DNA from 3 places in the Paenibacillus sp. MY03 genome. Region 2 is predicted to be linked to each of the others. Evidence: riboswitches for the same ligand, from Rfam matches in the RefSeq annotation. Region 2 holds a riboswitch; each other region holds the start of a gene.
What was found. Region 2 has a riboswitch for ZMP and ZTP ahead of rpiB (ribose 5-phosphate isomerase B). Riboswitches for the same ligand answer to the same signal wherever they lie in the genome.
Positions count from the first base shown of each region.

Region 1 (7,793 bases), on a different contig from region 2:
GGATAAATTTCTGGAAGGCTATCGTAATGCCAGCCATTGGTATATAGCTAAAAATGAAGGCCGCGATCACACCTGGCAAAACCAGCACATGCAGCGACCACTCCTTGCGAAACCGTTTAAGCATTCCCATCGTCCGAACTCCTTTAGCCAGAAGAAGGGCGGCTCATACTTGATGCTGCGCACCCTGAACCATCCGTCTTCTCCGGCCTACATTGCTAGTTGCCCACGCTCGTGTACCACGCATTCACTTCTTCTGTCATTGCCGTACCGCCGAGCCGCTGCCATTCTTCCACAAATTTGTCGAACTCATCAATGGATACCTGATTCATGACAATCTTCGTAAAGACCTCATTCATCTTCGCATCAAGCACTGGCAGCTTCTCGGTCATGACTGGACCTGGCGTACCATAGAAGGCGTTGAAGTGGTATCTGTCGGTTTGCAAATAATCATACATAATTGCGAAGGCGCCATTCGGCCCTGAAATCGGATACTCTGCCCACTCCGACACCTCGCCGTCCAAATACTTCATAATTTTGCCGAAGCGATTCGGCGCTTCCAGGCCGGTCAAGGCAGAGCCGTCTTTGGCTTCCACCGCTTTCGGCACGGACTCCCCTAGCATGACATTCTCGATTTGCGAGAATGCGCGCACCGGACTCAGCTTCCAGTAGCTGGCCGCTTCTTCATTCTGAAGGAAATACACTTCGTCCCCTTCCACCGGCACTGTATACGCCTGCACCCATTTGTTCAGCAACTCAATTGCGGCCTCGGGATGCTTCGCGTTCTTGGACACGACATAGTACCCGGATACGCCTAGCTCAATCTGCGACAGGGTAGGATCTCCATCAATCGAGGTAATCGGATACGGCCACCAATCTTGCACCAGTTTGCCTTCCTTCACTGCATTATCGAACAACGGGTATGCGCTAAGCCAGAACGGTCCGTAGACAACGCCTACTTTGTTCGCAGCCAGCAATTCATTGGCTTTCACCAAATCCTTAACCGCGAATTCGGTATCCAGATGCCCGGCAACATACATATCCTGCAGTTGCTTGAGCGCTTGCTTCATCTGCGGCTGAATGCTGCCGAATACAAGCTCGCCCGCTTCATTCTCCACCCATTGGTTCGGATACGCATGGTAACTATTAAAGAAGCCTTTAATATCAAAGGTGGCATCATTCAAAAAGTCCTTCGTCAATGGAAGCGCATACGATTTGCCTGTGCCCCCCGGATCTTGGGTCGCGAATGCTTCGGCAATCGCCAGCACATCCTGCATCGTCTGCGGTTCAGGAAGGTTCAACTGCTTCAGCCAATCCCGGCGAATCCATACTTGCGTCGAAGCGCCGTAAGGGCCATTCGTCGCCGGAATCGCCATCAGCTTGCCGCCGATTTTAGCCGAATCCAGCTGAGTACCGCCATCGCCCATAATATAGGCTTTGGTCTCCGGTGTCGCGTGCTGCTCGTACACCTCGGTCAGATCCATAATCATATCGGCTTCGACGAGCTGCTGCAGTTGGGCCATCGTCACTTGCATAAGATCGGCGATATCATTTGAAGAAATGCTCATTTGCAGCTTTTGCTGGTATTGGGTGGCGTCCGCTACCCAAATATTTTTGATGCGAATGCCTAGATCGCGTTCGATAGCATCATAGACCGAATTCTTATCCATGCTCTCCCCGGGCAAAAACTTGATATCTGCCGCGCTCTCCCGGAACATGGTCAATTCAATCGGTGTCGTCCGTTCGCCGCCATCTCCCGATGCTTCTGTGTTGTTGCCGTTATTCGTGCCATTGCCTGCAGGTTCATTCTCCTTGTTGCCGCTGTTGCTGCATGCAGCCAAAAACACCAGCACTACAATCATCAGCCATGGCAATATACGCTTGCTGCCCATCGATTAGCCCCCAATTCGTTGATATATTGTGCACTATCCCATTATATAACCGGATATCCGGCAGCCTCTATACACTTGATTTTACTTTCATGGACAGTTCATTACCTGATTTTGCCCTGGAGCTGATGTTGGATTACAACACCGTATAACAACAGTTGACATAAAAGGTATTTTATTCTTTATTATCAACTTTCCATCTTGCTGCTCGGTATCAAGCGCTTGGCCTTCCGGGCAAGCACAATGATGCATTTTCCAGTTGCCGGCTGCCGGCAAGCCCGACAATTCGAGCTCATACACATCATCCAGCGAATGATTGGCAATGGCGACAATCTGTTCATCCTGCGTGCGATAGCCATATACGGCTACATGCGGTGCCTGGCTAACTGCCATCAGCGGCGAGATTGCGGAGCGCCAGGCCAAAAACTGCTGAATGATTGCCCTGCGTTGCGGATTCAACAGGCCATAGGGGTTCTCCTGCCGATAAGGAAGGATCAGCACGCCCTCGTTCGCAATCACCATCCCCGGGAACAAGGCCTCTCCGTCCGGCCTGCACACCGTCGTCAGCACCGTGGCCGCATCAGCCTCATACTCGACTTCCAAGCAAGGCGCCATGCTCAAGTAAGGGCGCAGAATACCGTGGTCCATGCCGGCGCAATGCCCGTTGTTGCCAATCTGCTCATAGGACTGCAGCTCATGCCAGCGCACACGCTTGGCGCCGCACAGCCGGCCAAGACCCCGCTCCACCAGCACCTCTACTGCCAATCCATCCAGCAGCACGCAGTTGTTCGCAAACAGGCTGGCAATCTGCTCGTTCGAGATATTGCGCAAGACTTGGCCTGCAATCGCGACCGGTTCAGTATTGCCCGGCAGCTGGGTAACAAAACGATTCGCGATGCCATAAGCCGAAAGCAGGCTGCTCCAGAACGTTTCCTGCGGATACAGACCGGCCATCGACGCGTCGCCGCCCGTATGCAGCGTATACGCGGATAACTCGTTCACAAGCACCTGTACGCCCTGCATATTGTGTTGTTGCAGCGGCATCCCCGCCACTGCCTGCAAATAAGGCTTCAGCGGCTTCAGCCACCGCTCGGCCTGCTCAGTCTTATATATGCCATTGCCCGCCATATCCACAATATTGAGCGTGATGCCGCTGCTGCCGAGCAGCAGCGCCGTCTCGAGCTGGTACTGCTGGAAGCGATCCGACTTGGCAAATCGCGTATAAGGCACATTTTCCAGCTCCGGGTACAGTTCAGTCCCTTCCGGCAACAGTGCTGCCGTCAGCATCGATACGGCATGGAAGTGCCAGGCGTAATGCATGCCGCTGGTTTCCATATATGCGGGCAGATGCGGGCGTACAATTACTGCCGGCTCGCCTCCCGGTCCGCTAAGCGCTGCCATCAGCCCGTGCCAATCGCGCGCCTCCGCCGCATGGACAGCCGGGTCGCTCGACATCAGGCCCACCTTCGCCTGCGGCGCCACGTCATGAATTACCTGTTCCAAGAGCGCGGCAAGCTCCACTATCGTGCTGCGGCAGCAATCCAACCATACCTGGCGGTACGGGTGGGGATCGCCAGGCGCCAGCACCCCTGCCAGGAACGACTCGCGCTCCAAGCTGTCCACCCCCGCCCTCTGGGCATAGAGCTGCATATGCGCCTCGCAGAAGCAGCCGCCCCACTCCAGCGGCGCGTGATTATGGAAGCGAAAATCATCCTCCAGCCATAAGGTGCGCGGCCGCAATGCGGCATACTGCCTGTATCGGGCAACGATATAAGCCCGCCATTCTGGACAGAGCGGGCAGACCGCTACCTGTGATTCCGTACCCCTCACATCCACCATCCGCCGAAATGGCTGATCAGGCAGCAATTGGTTGCCTGCCGAGTCATGGATCATCGTGTTCAAGGGATTGATCGATACCGCCACCCCTAGCGCCTCGACCGCGGGCTTCGCCCGCGCGATAGCATCCAGCCACGCTGCCGCCTCCGCTTCCGTCACATGACGCAGGTTCATCGGATCAATGAAAAACATCACCTCATCGATCTGCGCCTCCCGGCAAAATGCCAGCAAATCCTGCAGCCTCTGTTCCTCCAGATGCCCTGGCTTCAACACAAACCGCAATTTATAAGCAAAACTTCCCATATCGCTCCCCCTTCTGCAGGCATGCCTGTTGCCGTTGCATCGCCTTGCAGACAGTATAAGGAACTTAAGTGGCGCAGCTCTATAACCTTCTCTTTACTTTTATCGACAATTGTTTACCTGGCCGTGCGGACCAGCAGACTAGAAAATGCTGCCCAGCTGCGATACTCCCGCGGCGAGCTTGATCTGTTTATGATCACCGTTATTTACACCGCAACCCGTTCAAAGCTATACTTACAAAACGATGCATGGAGGGGAAGGAACAGAGACAATGAGTGCAAGGGAACAACTGGAGAAAAATCAAGTATGGCTTTATGCGATTATACTCTTGATTGCAGCAGGAACAGGTTTGATATGGCCGCATGCAAGCGGTCATTTGGATCGTTCCATTTCGATCGTGCTTGCCATCTTAATGTTTGGTATGTTTACGCAAATACCGTTCCTTCGTCTAAAAGAATCCTTAACGAATCGACAGTTTATTTACGCTCTTTTCATCATGAATTACATAGCTGTGCCCCTCATTGTTTGGGGGTTAACTCGGTTTCTTCCGGCCGACCCGGCCCTTTTATTAGGCGTATTTCTAGTTTTGCTTACACCCTGCATAGATTACGTCATCGTTTTTACACATCTTGGCCGCGGGGACGAGAAACTTATTCTGGTTGCAACGCCTTTGCTTTTTGTTTCTCAAATGATATTGCTGCCCTTTTACCTCTGGATATTCATGGGGAATCAAACAGCTGACGTTGTGAGGGCGCAGCCCTTTCTGGAGGCTTTTTTGGGTCTCATCGCGGTCCCTCTGCTCCTTGCTCTTCTAACGCAGCTATGGGCGAAAAGGCAGCCGCGCGGCATCGTATTTCTTGACGCCGCAGCATGGCTGCCGGTTCCTTTTATGGCGCTGACGTTATTCGTCGTCGTAGCTTCGCAAATCAGCAAACTATACGAATCCATCAATTATATCAGTCAAGCCATTCCCGTCTACGTTGCTTATATGATCATTGTCCCGCTAGTCGCCCGCTTCGTTGCGCGCGTCTTCCGGCTGGATGTCGGAGCAGGGAGAGCGCTGATCTTTAGTAGCGGGACACGCAACTCCCTGGTCGTCCTGCCTTTTGCGCTTGCATTGCCCGAACCATTAAACGGGTTGGTGTCGGCCGTAATCGTCACTCAAACCATTGTAGAGCTTGTAGGGGAACTTATTTACATCCGCGCTGTTCCCGGGATTCTGCTGAGAGACAGGCACTAGAGCATCGACTTCGCTAACAAACGTTCAGCCGCTTCGACCGTATGTTTGAGCAATGCAGCAATAGTGACGGGTCCAACGCCAGCCGGAACGGGCGTTATCGCGGAGGCGTTCTCCAGACAAGCTTCATAATCGACATCTCCGATATTCCCTTTGTTGTAGCCCGCATCGACGACTACGGCTCCTGGTTTGATCCAATCGCCTTGGACGAAATTCGGCTTGCCAACGGCGGCTACGACAATGTCGCCTAATCGAACTAGTTCCGGGAGCTTGGCCGTTTTCGAGTGGCAAACGGTTACCGTCGCATTTCTGTTCAGAAGCATAACGGATACCGGTTTCCCAAGGATCGGACTTCTTCCAATTACTACGGCATGTTTTCCTTCAATCGGAATATTGTAGTAATCCAAAATGGCGATGATCGCGGCTGGCGTACACGAAGGAAAATCGGCGAAACCAAAGGCGTTCTGAGCGAATCCTATCGTGGTTACGCCATCTACATCCTTTTCTATTCGGATTGCCTCGAATGCAGCCCTTTCGTCAATATGATGAGGAACGGGATGCTGCAACAAGATGCCATGAACACGGGGATCATCGTTAAGCTTGTTTATTTCCGCAATCAGCTCTTCTGTCGTGGTAGTCGAAGGAAGTTCAACACGGATGGAGTGTATACCAAGTCTGGCGCATGCATTTCCTTTCATTCGGACATAAGTCGCTGACGACGGATCGTCGCCAACCAGAATGGTTGCCAGACACGGGACAATTTCTTTCTCGGAGAGACGTTTGATTTGTTCGACTAATCCCTCCTTCATAGCGGCCGCAACGCGATTACCGTCCAAGATCAACTTTTCTTCTTTCATGCCATCAGCCCTTTCTGCTTCTGTTCAAACATAAAAAGGCAAGGGGATAATCCCCTTACCTCTGCCCAGGCGTTCGGCCGTATAAAATATGTGCTCCCTCGTGGTACCCCACGTTACGCCAGTCACACACACCCTTAATCTAGCTCCATTATAGTCCGAACTTTCAAATAACTTCAAGCATTTTGTTTACTTTATTGCCGGTCGCCAGGACCGGCTGCTGATTCATCTATTGTCTCCCCATGTTTCGCATAAGGAGGCGCGCATGCTCCATCGTCTGTTCCACGATTTCTGCTGCCCCGCGTTCTTTGGCTAATCGGAGTCCTTGCCCGGCCCAGAGAGACATAAGCTCTGGATTATTGGCTTTGGAAGCCGCCTGGCGAATTTCTCTCGTCATTGCATGCTGAATCGGATAGTCGGGGATTTCCCCTTGATAGGTACGCATATCCGTTATGTAATCCGTCAAAATGCCGCGCGCCGCTTTACCCGAATAGGCGGATGTGACCTCGGTGGCATCTTCGCTGGATGTAAGAATCCTACCTTTGTAGACGGTATGTGCGCCGCTCTCATGGCTTGCCAAAAAAGCGGTTCCCATCTGCACGGCGGAAGCTCCCAAAACGAGGCTTGCTGCAAGCCCGCGACCATCCATAATGCCTCCCGATGCGATAATCGGAACCGAAACATGATCCGCGATCTGAGGCACCAAAGCCATAGTACCTATCAGAGCGTCGGTCTTACTCGGCAGAAACGTCCCCCGATGTCCTCCCGCTTCGCTTCCTTGCGCCACAATCGCGTCTACTCCGGCGGATTCCAGTTTAATCGCTTCTTCGACCGTCGTTGCCGTGCCGATGACATTAATCCCATGCAGCTTCATGGCTTCCATGATGTCCTGAGACGGTATGCCAAACGTGAAACTAAACACGGAGACATTTTCTCCCATCACGGCTTGCGCTTGCTCTTCGAACGACTCCGCGTACTTGGGGATTGGCGGATTGGTCACAATACCTGCCTCTATGCGATATTTATCAAGATGATGGTTCATTCGAGCAATGGCGTCTGCAGAAGTAGTCGGCTGCGTGGGGACAAACAAGTTGACGCCGAAGGGTCGATCAGTCCTTTGTTTGACTTCCCGAATCGTTTGCCTGATTTGTTCCGGCGAAAGATAACCTGCCCCGATGCTCCCAAGTCCTCCGGCGTTTGATACTGCAGCAACCAGTTCCGGCGTCGAGGGACCACCGGCCATTGGCGCTTGCAATATAGGGTATTGAATGGCGAGTCGGCGTGTCAGTTCGGTTTCCATGCTCTTCCTCCTCTACTATTTGCGCCAAAATGTTGTGCAGTCCGCCTTATCATGGATATTAAACTCGATCATTTTCTCTAATAAGCCGTAGTCAAACGGACGGTTCCACTTAAAGCGAACCAGCTCTTTGGTATGATCGTGTCCAGCTTGTACAATTTCATCTGCAAAATAGTTCATGCCTGCTCGCTCAGGCGCAACAGCCATATGCTGTTTGGACACGCTGAAGCCTATAATAAAAGTGTCGTGGTCGGTGAACATCGGCTGATTCCAAGCCAGCTTAGGCACCAACTCCGGGAACTTCTCCTTCACCCAGGCAAATACCTCTTCCACCCGTGCCCGGTGCTCCGGGTTTCCGATGCCATCCAAATATTCCGCAAATG
Region 1 covers NZ_MXQD01000087.1:15,417-23,209, forward strand. Annotated here, with positions in the region: gene B1748_RS35415 (ABC transporter permease) at 1-130, opposite strand, end outside; gene B1748_RS35420 (extracellular solute-binding protein) at 216-1,889, opposite strand; gene B1748_RS35425 (hypothetical protein) at 1,977-4,025, opposite strand; gene B1748_RS35430 (arsenic resistance protein) at 4,294-5,262, shown strand; gene B1748_RS35435 (bifunctional 5,10-methylenetetrahydrofolate dehydrogenase/5,10-methenyltetrahydrofolate cyclohydrolase) at 5,259-6,116, opposite strand; ZMP/ZTP riboswitch at 6,173-6,252, opposite strand; gene B1748_RS35440 (NAD(P)H-dependent flavin oxidoreductase) at 6,343-7,413, opposite strand; gene B1748_RS35445 (iron chaperone) at 7,429-7,793, opposite strand, start outside.
Region 1: it holds a riboswitch for ZMP and ZTP, as region 2 does, so the genes downstream of both, B1748_RS35435 (bifunctional 5,10-methylenetetrahydrofolate dehydrogenase/5,10-methenyltetrahydrofolate cyclohydrolase) here and rpiB (ribose 5-phosphate isomerase B) in region 2, are expected to answer to the same signal.

Region 2 (7,793 bases):
TTACAGCTCCAAAAGTAGCTCCGCAGCACCCTGTAACCCGACTTTTTCGGGCTACAGTTCTAAAAGTAGCCCCGCGACGCCCTGTAACCCGATTTTTTCGGGCTACAGCTCCAAAAGTAGTTCCGCAACCGGGCTGGGAGGAGACTAAATGCTGCTCCGATAAGGCGAATAAGGTCGTGTGTCCGTCACAGTAAACATACATATCCTTATTGAAGAATTACGTCTTACCCGTCCTTTAGGAGGAAGGAACGGAATTTTGAACTCGCACTTATACTGCGTGTCAGTCTAATCCTTTTCTTGTGCTATAATAACGGTGCAACGGTTATTTTAAATATAGCAAGGATTGAATCATACAGATGATCGAGACTATAGTTTGGCAATCCGGCCCTTCGAGCAATATGACTGGCGGCAACGCACCCGGCAACGTGACTTGTGGCGATACGCCCCGAGGTAAGGCGCAGGCAACGGACCTGGCAAGGAAGGAGCTCACCACAGTCAAGGGGGAACTCTCCACGGCAACGGATGAGCTCTCCATGGCGGCGGACAAGCTGCGTTCTGGCGGGCTGGTGGCCTTTCCCACCGAGACGGTATACGGCCTCGGCGCGGATGCGCGAAGCGACGAAGCTGTCGCAGGCATCTTCGAGGCCAAGGGGCGTCCCTCCGACAACCCGCTGATCGTGCATATCGCGCGCCGGGAGCAGCTCGACGAGCTGACGGTGTCCGTCTCTCCGCTGGAGGAGGCGCTTATGACGGCCTTTTGGCCGGGGCCGCTTACGCTCGTGCTGCCAGTCCAAAAAGGCGCGCTCTCGCCGCTGGTGACTGCGGGGCTATCCACCGTCGCCGTCCGGATGCCGGATCATCCCGTCGCGCTGGAGTTGCTGCGGCAGGCCGACTGCCCCGTCGCGGCGCCGAGCGCCAATCGGTCGGGCCGTCCCAGCCCGACGACGGCCGCGCATGTGCTGGAGGATCTCGGAGGCCGCATACACGGCATCGTGGACGGCGGAGCGACCGGCGTTGGGTTGGAGTCTACGGTCGTGCAGCTGGAAGACAACGGCCTTGTCCGCATCCTGCGACCGGGAGGCATAACGTCGGAGCAGCTTCAGGCTGCGCTGCCGGAGGCCGTCGTCGTAACCGACGACGAACTGCATGGGGAGTCTGCCCCGCGTTCACCAGGCATGAAGTACACGCATTATGCGCCGCGCGGCGAGCTGACGCTGGTGCGCGGCGACGACCGCGACATCGTGGCGGCCGCCATCCAGCATGCCGTGGAGGACTGCAGTTCCGCCGGTGTCGCGACCGGCGTGCTTGCATTCGACGAACGGGCGGCGCAGTACCAGGCCGATCTCGTCATCGGCATGGGCAGCGAGGCGTTGCCCCAGGAGGCGGCCAAGCGCCTGTACGCCGCGCTGCGCGAGTTCGATGCCGCGGGCATTCAGCGGATCTGGGCGGAAACGCCGGGCCCGGACGGGATCGGCGCTGCGCTTCTCAATCGGATGGTCAAGGCGGCAGGCGGCCGCATCCTACTCGCAAATCCCAGGAATTAGTATGAACGACCTCTTGTCCGCATATGTTGGTTAGAGAATGCGCGGTGGACAAGGGGAGATTGGATTGGGAGATGCGAATCTATTTGCCGGGCAAGTGCTGACGCTGTTGTGCATAGCGGCGGCGCTAGGCTTTGACGCTTTTTCGCTTGGCCTGGGAATCGGGCTTAAGGGAATCAGGGTGCGGGATATTCTGAAGCTGGGCTTCGTGATCGGACTGTTCCACGTTTTGATGCCGATCGGAGGCTTAATGACGGGACACCTTGTCAGCGATATGTTGGGGCAAGTTGCATCGACTGCCGCTGGCGTGCTGCTCATTCTGCTCGGCTGCCATATGATGTACAGCTCGTTCAAGGGCGAAGAGGTGCGGTCTTTCGATCACCGCACGGCCTGGGGGCTGCTGGTGCTTGCGTTCAGCGTCAGCATCGACGCCTTCTCGGTGGGTATTACGCTGGGCATGTTCTCGGCGGATCTGTGGCTGACCATTACTCTGTTCGGATTGATTGGCGGGCTAATGTCTATGCTGGGCTTGTTGCTGGGCAGGAAAGTCGGCGGCAATCTGGGCGAATACGGCGAGGCATTAGGAGGCGCGATCTTGCTCGTATTCGGCGCATTATTTGTCTTTTAACGCAGAAGGGCCCTGAGCCCATACCAATCGAATGAGAAAGGGGAACACAGGGATGAAACGAATATTGTTCGTCTGTACCGGCAACACATGCCGCTCTCCGATGGCCGAGGCGCTGCTGAGAGAGCAAGCGGCCAGGAGAGGCATAACAGTAGCCGTCCGATCCGCCGGCGTGTCCACCGTCGACGGTCTTCCGATCTCCTCTCATGCACTCGAGGCGCTCCGCAGACGGGATATCGCGCATAACGGTTCCTCCCGTGCTTTGACGGCTGAGGCCGTTGCTTGGGCGGATCTCATTTTGACGATGACCACGGGTCATAAGCGAAGCTTGCTTCATGTCCATCCGGATGCGGTGGACAAGACGTATACGCTCAAGGAGTTCGCGGGGGCGGATGCCGCCGTGCTGAAAAATATCGAGGAGCTCGAAAGCCTGTATTCCGACATGCAGATGAAGGGCGCGATTGGACAGCAGTTAACGAGCGAGGAGCGCAGGCGGATGCTGGAGCTGGAGCGAAGCATTCCCAGCTTCGATATCGCCGATCCCTTTGGAGGCGCGTTATCCACCTACGAGAGCTGCTCCGGAGAGATCGAGGATGCGGTCCGCAAGCTGCTCGACAAGCTGTCGGGTCGGAGTCTGATCAAGTGAAAACGGGCGTTCTTCCTCCGAATTCCGGATTGCTTTATATCACGCCATGAGATATGATGAATATACAAACACGGTTTCCGATGTAACTGGCGACGGAAGTGGGTAACCACGGTGGAGCATCGGAATATACGGCCGGTCGCCTGGGCAAAGAGCGTCATGCTGCAAAGCATGTCTGCTCTTTTTTTCGTTTTTTCAAGATGCGAGGATGCATAAGCTGTCGCTTAGCCGCTTTGCCTTGCCTGTACGGTTGTCGTCCGCGGTCGGCTGTTGTCGAATTCTTAACATAAAGCAGGACAACTCCGATAGAGCTTTTCCCGCCGTAGAGGTATACTAACAGCATGAGGGGATTTGCCTAGTGCAAGGAACCGGGCAAGGAAATTCTGGAGAAGAGGTGTTGGCATTGAAGATTGCGATTGGAGCCGACCATGCGGGCTACCGCTTGAAGGATGTAATCGTTCCGTTATTGGAGTCGCTTGGACACGAGATTGAGGATGTCGGCTGCGACTGCAGCCAGTCCGTGGATTATCCGGATTATGCTATGCCAGTCTGCGAATCGGTTGTCTCGGGCAAAGCCGAGCGCGGCATTTTAATCTGCGGCACGGGCATTGGCATGTCGATTGCCGCGAACAAGGTTCCGGGTATTCGCTGCGCGCTTGTGCATGATTTGTTCTCCGCGCAAGCGACGCGCGAGCATAACGACACAAACGTGCTTGCCATGGGCGAACGTATTATCGGACCGGGCGTAGCCGAAGAGATCGTCAAGGTGTGGCTGTCGACTCCGTTCTCCAACGGCGAGCGTCATGTAGGCCGCGTCAACAAAGTGATGGAGATCGAGAAAAAGTTCAACTCGCGCCCTTAATAGTGAGTTCAAAAAGTTCGGTTATCAGTACCGAGAAGATTGAAGGCAACTAGAAACTGAGGAGTGGAGCGTAGCAGAGCTACGTGAGCACCGGAAGGTTCGGTTGCGTTTAATATTCGATGTCGAGTAAGCTTCTCGGTATACTTCGTAATGGGAATCGGACTTTTTGAACAACCACTTAATAGCGCGGGCGATTCCTTAGTAGGAGGCGTTGAACGATGACGACGGAGAAGCGAATCCCCGATCCATCTCTCTGGTCCGCCGATGTCGAGCGCATCGTCCGGGAGCTGGCCGAAGCCGGCCGCCTGCGCGCCCACGAACTGCTCGTAATTGGCGCCAGTACCAGCGAAGTAATCGGCGAGCGAATCGGCACGGCAGGCGCGCTTGAGGCCGCTGCCGCCATATATGCGGGCGTGGAGGCAGCGCGCAAAGATATTGCGTTCATTCCCGCCTATCAATGCTGCGAGCATCTAAACCGGGCGCTTGTTCTGGAAGAAGAAGCGGCTCGGCGATACGGTCTTGAGCTTGTGCATGCCGTACCTATTCCCAAAGCTGGAGGGTCGATGGCGGCTTATGCTTACGGCAAGCTTTCGAATCCCTGTCTCGTGGAGTCGATTCAGGCTCATGCGGGTATAGACATCGGGGATACGTTCATTGGGATGCATTTAAAGAGGGTGGCCGTACCCGTACGTCCTTCTATCCGTTCCATCGGAGAAGGACATGTGACGATGGCCATAACCAGACCGAAGCTTATAGGCGGCGCTCGCGCCGTATATGAGCCGCAGAACGTCTTAACAGCCGAACAATCGGCGGATCATTGCGAGTAATGAACCACACTATATTCTATTTCAGGAGGAATCATCATTATGGAACATCTACGTAAACAAGATCCAGAGGTATTGAAGGCACTTGGCCTTGAGCTGCAACGCCAACGAGACAACATCGAGCTGATCGCGTCCGAAAACATCGTAAGCGAAGCTGTCCTTGAAGCTATGGGCTCCGTATTGACGAACAAGTATGCAGAAGGCTACCCGGGCAAACGTTACTATGGCGGCTGCGAGCATGTCGATATCGTCGAGGATCTGGCCCGCGATCGCGCCAAGGAGCTGTTCGGCGCAGAGCACGTAAACGTACAGCCGCATTCCGGCGCACAAGCGAACATGGCTGTGTACCTGGCTGCTCTTAAACCTGGCGACACCGTACTCGGTATGAACCTGGCTCATGGCGGTCACTTGACGCACGGCAGCCCGGTTAACGCATCCGGCTTGCTGTATAACTTCGTGGCTTACGGCGTACAAGAGGATTCCTTCACCATCGATTACGAAGAAGTTCGCAAGCTGGCGTTCAAACACCGCCCTCGCATGCTCGTGGCGGGCGCGAGCGCTTACCCGCGCATCATCGACTTCGAAAAACTGGGCCAAATCGCGAACGAAGTCGGCGCGCTCTTCATGGTCGACATGGCGCATATCGCTGGTCTGGTTGCAGCCGGTCTTCACCCAAGCCCGGTGCCGCATGCCCATTTCGTTACGACAACAACGCATAAGACGCTTCGCGGACCTCGCGGCGGCATGATCATGTGTCGCAAGTCCTGGGCGGCAGCCATCGACAAGGCCGTATTCCCAGGCTCCCAAGGCGGCCCTCTGATGCATATCATCGCAGCGAAAGCAGTTGCGCTGGGAGAGGCTTTGCAGCCATCCTTCAAGGAATACGCCCAGAACGTCGTGAACAATGCGAAGGTGCTCTCCGAGGAGCTTCTGTCCAAGGGCATCAACATCGTATCTGGCGGCACGGACAACCACCTGATGCTGATCGATACGCGCAGCCTAAACATTACGGGCAAAGCTGCCGAGCATGTACTCGACGAAGTAGGCATCACCGTGAACAAAAACGCGATTCCATTCGACCCGACGAGCCCGTTCGTCACGAGCGGCATCCGTGTGGGTACGCCTGCGGCTACGGCTCGCGGCATGAACGAAGATGCGATGAAGGTCATCGCGGAAGTTATCGCGCTGGTGCTCAAAAATCCGGAAGACAGCGCGACATTGGATAAGGCTCGCGGTATGGTGCGCGATTTGACGGCCCAATTCCCGCTCTACCCAAGCATCAACTACTAGGTCGTGTCTGAAAACCCGCTCAGGGGCATCTTTCACCGCCTTTCCGCCCCCTGCTTCGTCACTTTTGCTTGACGTACCCCTGGTACGCCTTCACAAAAGTTCCTTGCATGAAACGAAAATTCGGCAAAATCTGCTCCCCTCGGAGTATTCAGACACGCCCTAATTAAAAACTTTGCATGAAAAAAGCACCGTTGTGGCAAAATGCTACAACGGTGCTTTTTTGTCGTTTTAGGAAATGATGCAACCATTTCGAATCGACGGCCTCCGGTATCGCCGTTATATGGTAGATAAAAAGCAAAAAGATGCTCCGATGGTTCAAATAGGTTGTGTGTGTCTATTAGATTCTAGAGACATCGTCTAATCGAAAATAGAACGCTCCTGTCCGATGAGGAGACAGCCGTTTACTCTAGAAGCTCTTAGAGGGCTAAATATAAAGTAAAACTGTTCCAAATGGTCGAATAGCTGAACTGAGTTTAGTTAAACTGATTTCATTAATTCTATATGTAAAAATATAACTAAAATGTAATCTTGGTTTCGGTAAAAGCTAGGGTGTATGTTGTTCTAAAACGCCTTGGAATGAAGAAAAATACGAAAACAAGAATCGTAATGAAGTTAAAAACCGAAACCAATAAATAATCATCCTCCGCAAAAGTGGAAATGGATGCAACATTGTACAAGCGTATAGACGCGTTAAAATATCAATACATAGGCGCATTGTCGCCTAGATGCTCTAATGCATATACGTATTAGTGCAAATTCGCATCAACGCGTTAAAGGGATGGCAACATGGCGATTTGTCAGGCGGCTCATAATGTTTCCGATCTAGGGACATAGTAAAAAAGCGGCTGGAAAGTTTTTCGAAGAAGTTGTCGGTTGACAATTATTAATTTTTGGTTGTATATTGTTTAACGTCGAATAAATAATAATTCATGTGAGAAATGATGACATTTTCAATGAAATTAAGTTTTCAAGTCACATTAACACGGCTGTAAAAAATTATATATAAAATTAGGAGTTGATGTATGTGAAAGGGAGTTTCAAAAAGCCGGCACAGTTCATGCTAGTTTTGATCGTCGCATTCAGCATGCTTTTGACTGCTTGTACAAGCAACAACAACAAAGCGGCTAATCCGGGCAACAAGGACGGCAACAACGCCGGATCGGAAACGCCAGCTGCTCCGCAAGAATTCCGCTTCACTCTTGCAAGCGAACCGCCAAGCTTGGATCCTGCTCTGATGACGGACGCCCAGTCCAGCATTGTGGCAGCAGGTTTGTATGAGGGTCTTACTCGTCTGAACACAAAGGGCGAGCCTGAAAATGCAATCGCTAAAGAACTGACTGCTTCAGAAGATGGCAAGACGTACACGATTAAACTCCGTGACGACGTGAAATGGAGCAACGGCGACCCTGTAACAGCAAACGACTTCGAATATGCTTGGAAACGCAGCTTGAACCCTGAGACGGCATCCGAATATGCATATATGTTGTTCTACCTTGAGAACGGCGAGAAATACAACGCCGGCGAAGCTACCGCTGACGACGTAGGCGTTAAAGCGCTGGACGAATACACGTTGGAAGTGAAGCTCTATACTCCTGCACCTTACTTCCCGAGCTTGCTTGCTCACTACACATACCTGCCCGTACATCCAGCAACTGTCGATGCTGCTGCCGACTGGGCTGCGGAAGCTGCAACGATCGTATCCAATGGACCGTTCCTTCTGAAGCAATGGGCGCATGCGGACAAGCTGGTTCTTGAGAAGAATCCCGATTACTACAACAAAGATGCGATCAACTTCGACAAAGTAACCATCTCTCTTGTCGAGGACGAGAACACCGTATACCAATTGTTCGAAACAAATAAAATCGACTGGATCGGCGCTCAAGCGGGTTCCGTGCCTACCGACCTGACGAAACAGCTGATCGAAGAGAAGAAAGCGGAAGTGACTTCCGTAGCTTCGACTTATTATTACCTGTTCAATAATGAAAAAGCTCCCTTTTCTAACGTAAAA
Region 2 covers NZ_MXQD01000030.1:5,532-13,324, reverse strand. Annotated here, with positions in the region: gene B1748_RS21060 (L-threonylcarbamoyladenylate synthase) at 357-1,544, shown strand; gene B1748_RS21055 (manganese efflux pump MntP) at 1,609-2,169, shown strand; gene B1748_RS21050 (low molecular weight protein arginine phosphatase) at 2,222-2,812, shown strand; ZMP/ZTP riboswitch at 2,885-2,965, shown strand; gene rpiB (ribose 5-phosphate isomerase B) at 3,213-3,671, shown strand; gene B1748_RS21040 (TIGR01440 family protein) at 3,890-4,498, shown strand; gene B1748_RS21035 (serine hydroxymethyltransferase) at 4,538-5,785, shown strand; gene B1748_RS21030 (peptide ABC transporter substrate-binding protein) at 6,810-7,793, shown strand, end outside.

Region 3 (7,793 bases), on a different contig from region 2:
TGCTTTTACGTTTAGCTCGAAACGACAATGACACCATCCTCCAATTCGTACACGCGGTCTACGATCTCCATAATGGCGGGGTCATGCGTCGTCATGATGATAGTCATTCCCGCCGTCTCAACCAAATCGCGAAAAATTTTCATAATTTGCAGCCCCGTCCGGCTGTCCAGCTCCGCCGTCGGCTCATCCGCCAGCAAAAGCCTCGGCTTGTGGGCAATCGCCCTCGCGATCGCCGTTCGCTGCTGCTCGCCCCCCGACAGCTCGAATGGACGATGGGACATGCGGCTTTTGAGCCCAACCTGCTCCAAAGCTCCCTCTGCCGCCGACTGTCGCTCCTGAGCCGGATACCCGGACACTCGCAGCACGAACTCAACATTTTCATAAGCAGACATTAATGGAATAAGGGCGAACGACTGAAAAATAAGCCCCATCCGCGTTCTACGGACGCCGTCCCGCTCCTTGTCCGACATCCCCGTCAGGTCATGACCCTCGAACAACACTTGACCGCTATCGGGCCGGTCTAGCGCGCTAAGCAGATTAATGAGCGTCGTCTTGCCGGAGCCGGAGCGCCCCTTGAAGGCGATCAGCGCCCCCGAAGGGATGGCGATGTCGACTCCCTTCAACACTTGCACGGCCGCTGATCCGCGCCCGAACGACTTCGTGATACCGCTTCCAATTACAATATCGGATACCGCGGGTACGCTCTCTATCGCTGCCCCCTCCAATCCTATGTTGCATTATCATCTTTTTCCATTTTATATCCGTATTGGGACTTACACAATATCAAAAACTTCAGAAATGGTGTGTAATTTATCGATCTTAAGCAATGATTACTAGAACTTCACAGCGATTATCGATGGCAAAGACTTGATCGGCGACAGCGATCTATAACTCGAAAAATGTGCTACTGGTGGAATTTAGATCGGTACCAGCGACTTGGAGCACAAAAATTTAGTGTCCGAAGCTATTTTCTCAATAGAAAAGGCACTCCCAGCCAACAGAACCGGAAATGCCCTCTACTTAACTATGGAATTTGGATGTTTAAGAAGAAGATGACGACCGTAATGGTGAGAATGCTAAGCAGCGTCGATAAAAATACGGCTTGCGAAGCGAACTCCTTCTCGTTGTCGAATTCCACCGCGAGCAGCACGCTGCTTAGAGACGTTGGAACCGCAGACGAGACGATAAGCGCGGCAGTTGTTAGTTTGTCGAGCGGCATGATTCCCACGGTGTTCCAGATCATTATAATGCCCCAAGCCAGCAGCGGGCCCGCGATTAACCTTAGCACAACCGCTATGGAAACATCGACGGCAAGTGATCGCTTGATGCGCCACTCCATGCTTCCCAGTTGTACGCCAAGCGTAATGAGCGCCGTTCCAAAAAACGCATCGGCCAAGTAAGTAATCGGCATCTGAAGCGCTCCCGGTACCGGAACGTTTAGCCATCTGAGCGCCAACGCTCCCGGGATCACATAGATGACCGGCATGGACAGAATGGTTCGCCATACTTGCTTCATATCCGCCTTATGCGCGTTCACGTTGTAGATGCCCCATGTATTAGGAATAAGCGACTGAACAACCATGACGATAATCTGGACCGCGAGCGTGTGGCTCATTCCGGAGAAAGCCAATTGATTTAGCGGTATGCCATAGTTCGCGCTGTTGTAAAAGAGCACGCTGTTCTTCATGGCGCTTCTCATACTCGCCTTGTAGCCCCTTAAGCGAATGACAATCTCGACGATGGCATATTGCGCGAACATGAATAATAACAGAAACAGGAACACTTTGCCGATTAGCGATAACTCAAGTTTCTGATTGTACAGCAAGTTAAACATGAGCGCGGGTGAAAACAGATAAAAGTTCAGCTTCGACAGCGTCTTGATATCGAGCTTGAACGCCCGCATTAACACGATGCCGAGTCCAATCAGCACGCCCATAGGAAGTACGTTATTCATTAAAATGTGCATGAAAACCGTCATGATGATCTCTTCTTTCCAAGTCGGTGATGCGCTAAACATGTCAGCGTGATAAATGGGCGAGCCGTGCAATTGCCGCTATCGGCCTTGGTTCCCCTCCAACTTCGAGGCAATTCGAAACAACCCTTCCCCGAGAGCCTTCCTCCCTCTACGACGGAAGATCCCCAATAAAGTCTACCAGCATAAACGACTCCTGACTATACCTTTGGCCAAATTCGCTTGCGATAAAAACATCCTGGCCGCTCATGCTCTGCATTCCCTTTCCTTGCCAAACCTAGTCTGACAGATTTGCTGCGTTCAATATTCGATGCTCGTCCTCATAAAGCTAGCTCTACGTCTACCTTCCTCCCCCGAACAGCCCCCTCCTTCTGATCCGCGGTACCGCTCGACTCCAGACTTACCCTAGTCACTAATCCAGCACCGAACCTGCTTCCGCTTGCGGGAATTGCAACTCGTACAGTTGGCTATATCGTCCTTGCCTGCGAAGCAACTCTTCATGCGATCCGCTTTCGAGAATGCGGCCTTGCTCCAGCACGTAAATACGGTCGGCCTGCTGGATGGTCGACAGTCGATGGGCGATGACGAGGCAAGTGCGGCCCTTCAGCAGAACGGCGAGCGCATCCTGAATATGCTGCTCCGATTCCGAATCGAGCGATGCCGTCGCTTCGTCGAGGATAATAATGCGCGGATTTTTCAGAATGGCTCTCGCGATGGAGATACGCTGCTTCTGTCCCCCCGACAGCTTGACACCGCGCTCTCCTATTCCCGTATCGTAGCCGTCCGGGAACGCGCTGATAAATGTATCCGCATTCGCGGCTCTCGCAGCCGCGATAACCTCCTCATCCGAGGCGTTCGCATTGCCGTACCGGATATTTTCGCCGATTGTGCCGTTGAACAAGACGATGTCCTGAGACACGATGCCAATCTGTTCTCTTATCGAATCCAGCTTTACATCCTTTAAGGAGTGGCCGTCTATAGTGATGTCGCCCGACTTCGGATCGTAGAAACGCGGAATCAGATGCGCGATCGTCGTTTTGCCGGAGCCCGACGAACCGACCAACGCCGTAATGCGTCCCGCTTCCAGCTCCAGATTGAAGCCGCTCAGCACCTTCGCATCTCCCGAATAAACAAAATCCACATCGCGGAATACGATATGCCCGCGTACCGGCGGAAGCACAACCGCATCCGCCTTCTCCACGATATCCGCCTTCGTGTTCATCACTTCCATGATGCGCTCGTAGGCGGCTGCGGATTGTTGAACCGAATTAATAATGCGGCTGAAGTGGCGAATCGGATTCTGCAGCAGACGCAAATACGCGATAAACGCCACGATCGTGCCGACGGACATATCGCCCCGCATCGCCAGCCAAGCTCCGAACACGAGAACGATAGCCAGACCGACGAAGTTAAGAAAGTCGATGATCGGCTCGTAAGCGGCCCTCAATCGGACAACCTGGATGTTGGCGTCCATATTGATGCGCGTCCTTTCGGAGAACCGTTCGGACTCGTATTCCTCCTTCGTAAAAGACTTGATCAGCCGAATGCCGGTCAACGAATTCTGAAGATGATCGCTAACGTCCGCCACCGACTCCTGCACCTTGCGGAATGATGAACGCATTCGCCTGCCGAACAGGCGCGTCGTCATAATCATAAGCGGGAACGTCGCGAGCAGCAGCAGCGTCAGCCGCCAATCGATCCACAGCATATAAACGGCAATCGCCGTAAAAGTGAAAAAATCGGTAAATAGCTGCATCATGCTCGAGGAGATAAGCTGCTGCAGGATGCCAACGTCGTTCGTGACCCTCGACATCAGATCCCCGGTTCGATTACGGTCGAAAAAAGCGATGTCCAGGTTCTGCATATGGCGATAAAGATCGTTGCGGAATTTGTAAAGCACCGTCTGCCCTATGGTCGCCATCAGAGACGTGCTTAGGTACCGCAGCAAACCAAGCGCCAGAGCGGAGCCCCACACGCCTGCTCCGATGTAGATCAGCTTGTCGTACTGCTTGCCTGGGATAACCTGATCGATCGTATACCTAGTAAGCTGCGGAACGATAAATTCCAGCAGCGACACGCCGATGACGCATACGACGGCCAAAGCAATCGCGCGCCACTCCTGACGCGCATGCGAATAGATTCGGGCGAACATGCCATAGATGCTGGCGGGCTTCGCCTTCTCGCCGGTGCCGAACCTGCCCATGCCCATTCCTCTGCCGGGACGGTAGGCGCCTGTCGGATTTGCATTGCCGCTCATTCCGCTCCCTCCCCGGGATCTCTTCCCGCCACATTGCTAACAGATTCAACAACGGCTCCCACGATCCCGGAATCCTTCTCCCCCGTAATCCCCCGCAGTTCGCTCCTCAATGCCGCGAGAGTCTCTCGAAGCCGCGTTGCAAGAGCTGCGTCAGCGAGCGCCGCCCGCTCCGCCGCCTTGAGCAAATGAATCAGCTCCTTGCCGGCAGGCGTCAGCCTGCGATTGCGTCGCACGCCGCCCGGCTCTTGCGATTCGCCCTCCTCGTCCTGCCCCTCTCGCACTCGCTCCCTCGTCTCCCATTCTCCCGATGCGCCGGCTTCGGACGTTTCGGCACGGCCCAGCTCCTCTTGCAAGTAGCTTCTGCCTTCTTCCGTTATTTGAAAAACCCGTTTGCCATCCTGCTTGTACGGCTCTACCAAGCCTTGATCCCGCAGCATCTGCAGCGTCGGATAGATGGAACCCGCGCTGGGCTTATACGTGCCGCCGGACTGTTCTTCAAGCGCCTTCATCATTTGATAGCCGTGCATATTCTCGTGCGAAAGCAGCTCCAACAGCGCATATTTCACGCCGCCTCTGGTGAAGTAGCGCCTGCCGGAACCGCTCGTGTCGCGTTCGTTGCCCCGATGGAGAAACAATTGTTCCTCCGGTAGCCATTGCTCGCTCATATCGCGAACACCTCCAATGCGATATATCGTTATTATTTTAAATTCTATACGATATATCGCATTATGGCAATTGTATGGATAAACAAAATGATTAGACCGAATGTATTGCATTCGCGCGGTCGGTAACCTATCTTCTTATGCTTTTCTCGACCGACGGCCATATTCAAGTTCGAATATTCCGAAAATTGATGTTGATTCAACCAATCACTAGATTTATAATAATCATTAAATAAATGGGATGCGTAACTGGCGAGAACGTAGATCACTACGGGGGAGCGCATTCGTCAAACTAGCCGTTCGCCTGGGCAAAGCATTTGGTTGATTTTAACCAAATGCTTTTCTATTTTTCGAGGAGAGTGTCGGATGAGAAAGGCGAAAAAAGTAGCAGTGCTGCTGTATGAACAAGTGGATGCTTTGGACGTGACAGGTCCGTTCGAAGCGTTCGCAGTGGCGAGCAACTGGGGGCAGCACTTTCAGGTTTATACGGTCGCCCTGGAATCGAACGCGCCGATTCGGACAATCAGCGGTTTGACAATTCAACCAGACTTCGATTCCTCAGAATGTCCGGTGCCGGACATTCTGATCGTTCCGGGAGGCTGGGGGGCACGCAAAGAGATGCACAATGAAAAGTTGACCGACTGGATCAACGAAACTTCACGACGGGCTGCATTTACGCTTTCTGTCTGCACGGGGGCTCTGCTGCTCGCCAAGGCCGGACTTCTCGATGAATTGCGCGCGACCACCAATCAGCGAGCCATGGATTTGCTAAAGGAGTACGCACCGGCGAGCGCAACGCTGGTGGAGAACGTCCGATACGTGGACAATGGCCGCATCATTACATCTGCAGGCGTTACGGCCGGCATAGATGCGGCTTTGCATCTTGTCGCGAAGCTTCACGGGGAAGAGTTGGCGATCGATACTGCGTCAAGGCTGGAGCATAACTGGAGACGTGAGCCTTCCGAAGAACTCGCTATCCGAAGGGCAACGGCTGAAGACGTCGACTGTATCCGCTCCTTGCTTATTGATGCAGCGCAATGGATTCATTCGGCGCATGGCTTCTGGCAATGGCGGGTTGAAAGCTTCGAACGCGAGATTGTCGAAGCATTTGTCCGGGATCATGAAGTGTTCGTCGCGGCATTTGGGAATGAGCCGGTGGGTTGCTTCTCTGTCCATTGGGGGCGCGAGGAAATATGGGGAGAGCAATTTCATGATGACGCGGGGTACGTTCATCGGTTATGCGTCTCACGCAAACGAAAAGGAGAAGGAATCGGCCGTGAGCTCATTCGATACGCGGAAAGTTATATTGGGGACAGGGGAAAAAGCTGGCTGCGCCTCGACTGCATGGCTGACAACCCTAGCCTTAATGCCTTCTACCTCAGTCTCGGATTTGTCTTGCAGGGGCGCTTCGACGAGAGCCTCTGGAGCGCCAATTTGTACGAGAGGGAGATTCTAGGAAAAGCAACCCGCCACTAAGCCACATGCATCCTTCGTCATGGACCCACGATCTGAGCAGCCTGCAAAATCGAAGGGGCTGCTTGTTGAAATAGCTCACTTGATGGATGAAACGTCAAAAATGAAGAAATGGCGGTGCAGTTCATTATCCCTTCACCGCCATTTTTGGCTTTTGGTCTATTGCCGCCTTCTTAAGCAAATTGTGAGCGAGCGAAAAGCCGAAACGTCGTTATTGTTGCTGTTACGAGCTCCATAGTCGTTATTAACGCCTATGGGATGTTTTTGTTGCAGTGAATCGGTCAAGGATTGGTATCCCGCGACCATTTCCGTGTCTATGTGCATTACTGTCTCGCTATTATTTTTATCCTTTGGGACAGCCCCCAATTTCCGTTTCTTCCCCTTCTACCTGGATTGAACGCTCTCCTTCGCGGCAGCGTCATGCTCCCCCTGGGAATGACGGTACAGCTCCTCGTAATAGCCGGCCGCGTCCAGAAGCTCTTGATGCGTTCCCTGCTCTACGATCTCGCCCTTGCTCATGACCAGAATGCGGTCCGCTCCCATAATTGTCGACAGTCTGTGGGCGATGACCAGCGTCGTGCGGCCGACGGCAACCAGATTCAGCGCATTCTGAATCAGCTGCTCGGTATGGGAATCGAGATTGGCGGTCGCTTCGTCGAGAATCAAAATTTTCGGCTTGAACACGATGATCCGCGCGAAGGAGATCAACTGCCTCTCCCCGGCGGACAACCCGCTGCCGCGTTCGGACAGGCGCGTATCGTAGCCATCCTTCATCCGCCCGATAATCTCGCCCGCACCGATAAATTCGCAAGCCTCGATGACCTCTTCGCGGGATATGCCGGGATCGAACAAACGCACATTGTCGAGCACGGTGCCCGAATACAGGTAGGGCTCCTGCTGCACAAGCCCGACGATCCGATGAAGATCCCGCTGCGGTATCTCCCTCACGTCGTGGCCGTCAATGAGGACGCTCCCCGCGCTCACGTCATAGAATCGGCATAACAAACTGATCAGCGAGCTTTTGCCCGCGCCGGTCGTGCCGACAATGCCGACCAGCTCGCCCGCATTTACATGAAGATCGAGGCCCTTGATAACGGGCGCTCCGTCGCCATAGGCGAATGTGACCCCGTTAAAATCGATTTTCCCTTTTATCTCTTCCCTCTTAAAGGGAACGGTCTCCGCCTTGTCGTCCACTTCCGGCTTAATGGCGAAGATGCTCCAGACCCGATTGATCGCCACCGTGGCGGACTGCAGCGTATTCCATTGCTGCGTAATCGTATTGATCGGCTGGAAGAACATGCGAATGTACGTGATGAAAGCATACAACACGCCGAACTCCAGCTCCTGACCGAGCACGGCCCGGCCTCCGAGCCAGACGACGAAGGCGATCGCGATGTTGTTCAAGATCTCGAACGTGCGGTTGAATACG
Region 3 covers NZ_MXQD01000001.1:463,278-471,070, reverse strand. Annotated here, with positions in the region: gene B1748_RS01525 (efflux RND transporter periplasmic adaptor subunit) at 1-28, opposite strand, end outside; gene B1748_RS01520 (ABC transporter ATP-binding protein) at 12-632, opposite strand; gene B1748_RS01515 (AEC family transporter) at 1,025-1,978, opposite strand; gene B1748_RS01510 (ABC transporter ATP-binding protein) at 2,385-4,229, opposite strand; gene B1748_RS01505 (PadR family transcriptional regulator) at 4,226-4,894, opposite strand; ZMP/ZTP riboswitch at 5,127-5,208, shown strand; gene B1748_RS01500 (GNAT family N-acetyltransferase) at 5,258-6,367, shown strand; gene B1748_RS01495 (ABC transporter ATP-binding protein) at 6,749-7,793, opposite strand, start outside.
Region 3: it holds a riboswitch for ZMP and ZTP, as region 2 does, so the genes downstream of both, B1748_RS01500 (GNAT family N-acetyltransferase) here and rpiB (ribose 5-phosphate isomerase B) in region 2, are expected to answer to the same signal.